One region of the Desulfovibrio sp. 7SRBS1 genome, then DNA from elsewhere that is predicted to be linked to it. Evidence: riboswitches for the same ligand, from Rfam matches in the RefSeq annotation. Region 1 holds a riboswitch; the other holds the start of a gene.
What was found. Region 1 has a riboswitch for thiamine pyrophosphate ahead of thiC (phosphomethylpyrimidine synthase ThiC). Riboswitches for the same ligand answer to the same signal wherever they lie in the genome.

Region 1 (3,400 bases):
TTTTGAGGCAACGACGCTGCCGTGCCTTTGTCAGCAGCCTGAGGGCGTAACGCCCCCACCCTTCATATATATTTTTACGGTTTACGGAGGCTGAAATACGCTCCAACTGGCAAAAATCCGACCGGGAGCCGTCTCCAGCACACCATGCCCCGCCTTCAACCGGCTGGCCCGCACAAGCTGGCCCGAAATAAGCTGGCGCGACAACCTCCAAACACGACAACAAAAGGCCCTGCCAACGCATATGCATCGGCAGGGCCTTTCTCATTAAATCAAAAACAGGGGCCGACCGAGCCATTATGGCCCCGGCCCCCGATCTGTTTTCAGTGGTTAGAAATCCTTCAGCATCTTCACCGCGCAGAATTCACCACACATGGCGCATTCGTCCTTGTCCGCATGGTCTTTGCGGCGATGGTGCACCGTGGGAGGATCAAGGGCCAACTCTGCCATGCGTTTCCAGTCGAGATCGGCACGAGCCTGGGAGATGTCCTTGTCACGCTGCACGGCATGGGGACGTCCCAAGGCAGCCTCACCGCACTGGGCGGCAATGCGCGAGGCAATAACACCGGCGCGCACGTCTTCGCCATTGGGCAAGGTAAGGTGTTCGGCAGGCGTAAGATAGCACAGGAAGTCCACACCGTGGGTTACGGCAATGGCACCGCCGATGGCACCGGCAATATGGTCGTAGCCGGGAGCTGAATCGGTAACCAGGGGTCCAAGCACGTACAGAGGAGCGCCCATGCACAGCCGCTTGATGCCGCGAATCTGGGTTTCCACTTCGTTCATGGGCACGTGGCCGGGGCCTTCAATCATCACCTGCACGCCTGCATCCCAGGCGCGGCGGGTAAGCTCGGAAAGGGTGATGACCTCATCCCACTGGGCGGTATCGCCAGCATCCACACCGGCACCAGGACGCATACCGTCGCCCAGGCTCAGGGTGACGTTGTGCTTCACCGCGATTTCCAGCAGCTCGTCAAAACGCTCGGTAAGGGGGTTTTCCTTGTCGTTGATATGCATCCAGCGCACGGTGATGGAACCGCCGCGGGAAACAACGCCCATCATGCGCTTGGCATTCTTTGCCAGGGCAGCGGCGCGACGGGTCACGCCGCAATGCACGGTCATAAAGTCCACGCCCTGCTCGGCCTGACGGCGAATTTCCTCGAACAGTTCATCGGCCTTGAATTCGGCCGGATCTTCTTTGTTCAGAATGTACTTTGCGGCCACGCCGTAGATGGGCACGGTTCCCAAAGGCAGGGGGCAGCTATCCAGCATTTCCTGACGAATGGCGGTAAGGTCGCCCGCCGTGGAAAGGTCCATGATGGTGTCGGCACCGGCAGCCTGGGCCAGCTTGGCCTTTTTCATTTCCCTTTCAGGCTCGTTCATAAAGGGAGACGTTCCGATATTGGCGTTCACCTTCACCTTGGCAGGCTGCCCCACCAACGTGGGTTTGAAATCCTTGCGGCCAGGGTTGCCGAGCAGAACCATTGTCCCCTGGGCAATGGCCTCGCGTACTGCGGATTCTTCCAGACCTTCACGCTGGCAGACATCAGCCAGGCAGGAGTCCATAAGTGCGGTCAAAGCTTTGTTTTTCTGTATTTGCAACATAATCCGTCCTTGCTTGAGCAAGCGGGTTGTGCGCTCCCAATCAGCGCGTTGGCAGTCCGCCGGGGAAAAGAAGAAAAGAGGTCGTGGAGTGTATGCCCCGAGAAAGGGGGGCACGGCCCCGATTCCCTTCGGCAGTGTGAACTGCATCAGGTTCCATGGGTTTAATCTCAGCCCCGCTCCGCGCGGGACACCCCAATCGGCAGAGACAATGTTACAGATGGGTGAAGGGAATGCAAGTGGGTAACAGGAAAAAACAAACAAACAGCTGTGTATACTGAAAGTTTATATGTGGGGTTTTACGAAGAAAGCAAAAACACCCCCGACCCGATGCCACCCCATTCCGCACGGTGCCGGCCATCAGCGTCCCATGCCAGCAAGAATATCCGCCACATTGTCCGCAATGACGATGGATTGCAAAGGCACAGGCCCAAAATCGAAATTGTCCACAAAATCTCCGGCACGGGCGGGGCGCGGCGCTTGCTGCAGCCCGGCCAGCCACAACAGGTACCCAACGATATTTTCCGGGCGTACGCCAGCCCCGCGCAATGCGGCCAGCTCCAGGGAAGCGTGGGTTTTGGAAAGTTTTTTTCCCCCGCCATCCACCAACAGAGGCACATGCGCATACTCGGGCAACGGCTTTCCCAAAAGTTCCAGCAGGCGCATCTGGCGGGGAGTGCTGTCCAAAATATCGGCCCCGCGCACAACCTGCGTGATGTGCATGTCCACGTCGTCCACCACCACGGCAAGCTGGTAGGCGAAAACACCGTCCGAACGGCGCAGGCTGAAATCGCCGTAAATCTCCGCCCCGGAAAGCAAAACATGGCCGAGATTCAGATCTGTAAATTCATAGTCGCGTTCTGGAAAAAGCAAGCGCAGCACAGGAGTACGGCCTCCGGCCATGCGGGCTCGCCTTTCTTCATCGCTCAAATCGCGGCAAAAACCAGGATAGGCAGGCCCGGCATTACGGCGGGCAGGCTGTGGCCCATTGCGCGCCGCTTCCTGCAATTCCCGGCGCGTGCACCAGCAGGGATAGACCAGACGCCGCTCCTGCAGAGTATTCAGAACTGCCTCGTAACGCTCCAGCCGCCGGCTTTGCACATATGGCCCACAGCTTCCGCCCTTGTCCGGCCCTTCGTCCCAGTCCAGCCCCAGCCATTCAAGATCCTGCAAAAGCAAATCCACGTACTCGGTACGCGAGCGCTGCGGGTCTATGTCCTCCACGCGAAAGACGACCTCCCCCCTCCGGCTGCGGGCCGCAAGCCAGCAAAGCAAAGAGGCAAAGGCATTGCCCAGGTGCATGCGCCCTGTCGGACTCGGCGCGAAACGTCCGCGAATAGTACTCACTCTCCATCTCCTGCATGCGGCCCAGGGCCGCTTTTCAATCGCGGCATGGTACGGAAACCCTTTACGGTTGAAAAGCCCCCCATGCCCGCCGTCGTTCACATACAATATTTAATACCCGCGCAAAGCGATTGCCGGTCATGCCTTGCCGTGCTACTGGACTAGCATGATGGATTCCGCAGTACATCATCTGGGCGGGGTTTTGTCCGCTCCGGGCGTATTCCTGAATTTTTTCGACGAACTGCCCGTGGGCGTCTGCATAATGGACAAAACAGGCCACATCATGTTGGCCAACACCGCCTATGAACAACTTACCGGAGCGGCGCGCGAGAACATCATCGGCCTGGGATGCCTGCACGCCCTGCGCTGCGACTACTGTCTCCGGGGCTGTCCCGTCCACGCCGGAAACGGCACCCAGATAGACTCTTTCGAGCCACAAAAATCCGAAGCCACCATC
Region 2 (3,400 bases), 1.4 Mb from region 1:
CCCAGGAGGATACCATGGAAGCTCTTGCTTTGAATGACATGTTTACCAGGGTAGGCAATAAGGTCGAGGCGTCGGTTCCGGTACGCAAGGACGGCAATGAATCGATGGCCGATGAAATGAAGGCACTCCGTAAGCGCCGCTTGTCGCGGAAGGTGCTTGGCGATCCAAGCCTGGCTGCCAAGTTGGTGGCGGTGGAGAGTTCACCTGTCTATAATACTCGGGGTGAGCTGCTGCAGGCGGTCAGCACGAATTTGGGCAGCGTGTAGCTGCCTTACGTACACGGTCCCTGTGTATTTGAGGGTGTCGCGTAAAAAATTGTAAGGACATTACCAGGAGCGGGACTTGTGAATCACCATGAAAAAGCCCCCGGAGTGCCACATACCTGGCGTTTCGGGGGCTTGGCTTGTTTTCGGGGGATGGTTGGATAAGGATTGCTTATTTTGATGTAAAAAAAGCAGCCAGGTCGGCCACGTCAGCATCCGGCAAGCCCTTTGCCACGTTCACCATCTTTTGAGGGCCCCGTTTCTGGGCCTTGAAATCCGCAATAGCCTTAAGAAATTCCGATTGCTTCATGCTGCCGAATCCGTTTTTGTGACAGACACAGCCCTTGGCCAGAATGCGTCCTCTGTCGGCGTCGCCTTTGGACTGGGCATGCAGGGCGCTTGCCAGCAGAAGAATACAAATGCCGCAAACAAGGATGAACGTTTTTTTCAGCATGGCTTGCTCCATGGTTGCATGTTGGGGAGAGCCTGCGTGCGTTGGAGCCTTTCCGCCTTGCAGGCGTTTCAGGCAAAAAAAATCATGCAGGCAACCTCCTGCGCCGGATATCCGTTTGTTTCATCGGTTTCGGCACAGGGAGATATCCTATTTTAAAAGCGTGGCTCAGCATGGTCCCAAAGTCAAGATGTTCATTGGGTGCGCCCCAAAAAGTAAAGGACCGTGCCGGGCAGACACGGTCCTGGGGTTAGGGGAACATATGGTAATGGATGGAGGTGCTCAGTTGACGACATCCGCTTCGGAACGGGGGGCGTTAATCCGGTCGTCCTGCAGCTGTCCTTCCAGATAAATGGTATAGTACAGGGTCAGCAGGTATCGCCGCTCAAAGGCACTGTATCCCTTGAGAATCTCAAGGAACTTTTTTTTGTATTGAAGGTTAACGCTGTCGTTGTCCTTCAGATAGCCGTAGAAATCGGACATCAGCTTCCCGAGTTCATCAGCAGTGTAGTTTTGAGTCATAATTTGATCCTTTGCTTGACCTGTTTGGTATCAACATAAGAAAATCTGGGGTGAGAGCAATTATATTTGCCCGAACAAATCGGCTTTGGTTGACGTGTGGCAAACAGGGCGGGCTTTCCAGGGCGTTTCGTTTACGGGAAAAGCTTGCCTGTCCGGGAACATGGGTGTAATGCCTTGCCTGACCGATTGGGGTGCCCCGCCTTCGTGGGGCTGAGATCATACCCATAGAACCTGAAGCAGTTCGGACTGCCGTAGGGAATTCGGAGAGCCTGAATGAAGGGTCTGACTCAAAACAGCCTGCCTCCCATAGCTTTCTCCCAAATATTCTCTGGCACTATATTCTCCGGTAAATTGCATCTGCCCGCGCCTGGTTGCGGACGGGGTTCTTGTGGTGTGGTCTCGCGTGCGCGTCTGCGGTCCGTCCGGATCGTGGCCGCTGTCTGCAACACAGCAAGGAGTTCCCATGCAACTCGACGAACGTCTCATCACCGAAGCCATCATCACTGAGTTCCACAAAAAATTCTGCGACAGCCTGGATCTGGACGTAGCCATCGTGGGTGCCGGACCTTCCGGACTGACCGCAGCCTACAAACTGTCCAGCGCCGGATACAAGGTTGCGCTTTTCGAACGCAAGCTGAGTATCGGCGGCGGCATGTGGGGCGGCGGAATGACCTACAACTTCATCGTGGTGCAGGAAGAGGGCAAAGGCGTGCTGGAGGAAATCGGCGTGCCCCTCAACGAATACGCGCCGGGCTACTTTACTGCCGACGCCGTAACCGCCACCACGACCCTGGCTTCCAAGGCGGCTTTGGCCGGAACCCGTTTCTTCAACTGCATGAGCGTGGAAGACGTGGCCATTCGCGGAACGGGCGATGATCAGCGCGTGACCGGTATCGTCATCAACTCTTCTCCCGTGGAAATAGCAGGGCTGCACGTTGATCCGCTGGTGCTCAACTGCAAGTACCTCATCGAGGCCACCGGCCACGACACCGAAGTGCTCAAGACACTGGTCCGCAAGAACGGCATTCGCCTGAACACGCCCTCCGGTGGCATCGAGGGCGAACGTTCCATGTGGGCGGACAAGGCCGAATCCACCACCGTGGACAACACCCGCGAGGTCTTCCCTGGCGTGTACGTCTCGGGCATGGCGGCCAACGCCACCTTTGGGGCACACCGCATGGGGCCCATTTTCGGAGGCATGCTGCTGTCCGGTTGCAAGGTTGCCGAAAAAATCGCTGAACAGCTGAAGAAGTAGCGCGGACAGGAGGCCGGGCCTTCGGGTGGAATGTCCGGCCTCCCGCTCCGTATGGGGATTCTCCCGAGCGGGGCTCCGTTGCCTTCCAATGACGACGTGGATATAGTCCGCCCCCATGCCAGGATACAAAGCACATATGACGGGCGGGGCAGTGTTCGCCGCCATTATTCTCGGCCTGCTGATCTGGGGCGGGTGGTACGCACCCAATCCCGCCTTGGGGGCCATTCTTATCTGCATCAGCGTGCTTGCCGCGCTTTTCCCGGACGTGGACACCGATTCCAAGGGACAGAGTCTGTACTACGGCCTGCTGGTCTTGGTGGATCTGGTGCTCATGGCCCGTGGGCAATATAAATGGGCTGCCGTACTGGGGTTGGCCGGTATGATGCCGGCCATTGGGCACCATCGGGGCTGGACCCATACCTGGTGGGCAATGCTGCTCGTCCCTCTGCCCATTATTCTTTTGCCGCTTTTTTTACTGAAAATTCCCGCGGACCACATGTTTCCTTTTTATCTGGCTGCCGTGGCCGGGTATTTTTCCCACCTGCTTTTGGATCGTGAATTCTGAACGGAGTTGCCATGCCGCGCATTCGTCTTGCCGATTTGGATTTGTTTTACGAGGAGACGGGTGCAGGCCGGACCGTGCTTTTTCTGCATGGGGCCTTTTCCCGCGGCATCATCGGTTTCGGTCCGCAGCTGACCGCCTTTCACAGAAAATGCCGGGGGCTGTTTCCCGATCTGCGCGGTCACGGACGTACCCGGCTGGCAGCAGGCAAGGGCTATCCAAACTGGACCCTTTCCTCCATTGCCGACGACATGCTGCTGTTGTGCGACGCCCTGCATCTGGAGCGCGTGCATATGGTGGGCTACAGCATGGGCGGGGCGGTTGCCCTGTACATGGCCTGCCGTGCG

Region 2: another riboswitch for thiamine pyrophosphate. It lies ahead of ACI0FJ_RS07010 (sulfide-dependent adenosine diphosphate thiazole synthase); the one in region 1 lies ahead of thiC (phosphomethylpyrimidine synthase ThiC).

Annotation. Positions count from the first base shown of each region.
Region 1 is NZ_JBJKFD010000001.1:118,591-121,990, reverse strand. Features, by position in the region: gene thiC (phosphomethylpyrimidine synthase ThiC) at 328-1,602, opposite strand; TPP riboswitch at 1,709-1,807, opposite strand; gene gluQRS (tRNA glutamyl-Q(34) synthetase GluQRS) at 1,960-2,946, opposite strand; gene ACI0FJ_RS00625 (sigma-54 interaction domain-containing protein) at 3,110-3,400, shown strand, end outside.
Region 2 is NZ_JBJKFD010000001.1:1,492,793-1,496,192, reverse strand. Features, by position in the region: gene ACI0FJ_RS07025 (hypothetical protein) at 15-266, shown strand; gene ACI0FJ_RS07020 (c-type cytochrome) at 436-717, opposite strand; gene ACI0FJ_RS07015 (hypothetical protein) at 997-1,236, opposite strand; TPP riboswitch at 1,414-1,512, shown strand; gene ACI0FJ_RS07010 (sulfide-dependent adenosine diphosphate thiazole synthase) at 1,700-2,491, shown strand; gene ACI0FJ_RS07005 (metal-dependent hydrolase) at 2,628-3,056, shown strand; gene ACI0FJ_RS07000 (alpha/beta fold hydrolase) at 3,068-3,400, shown strand, end outside.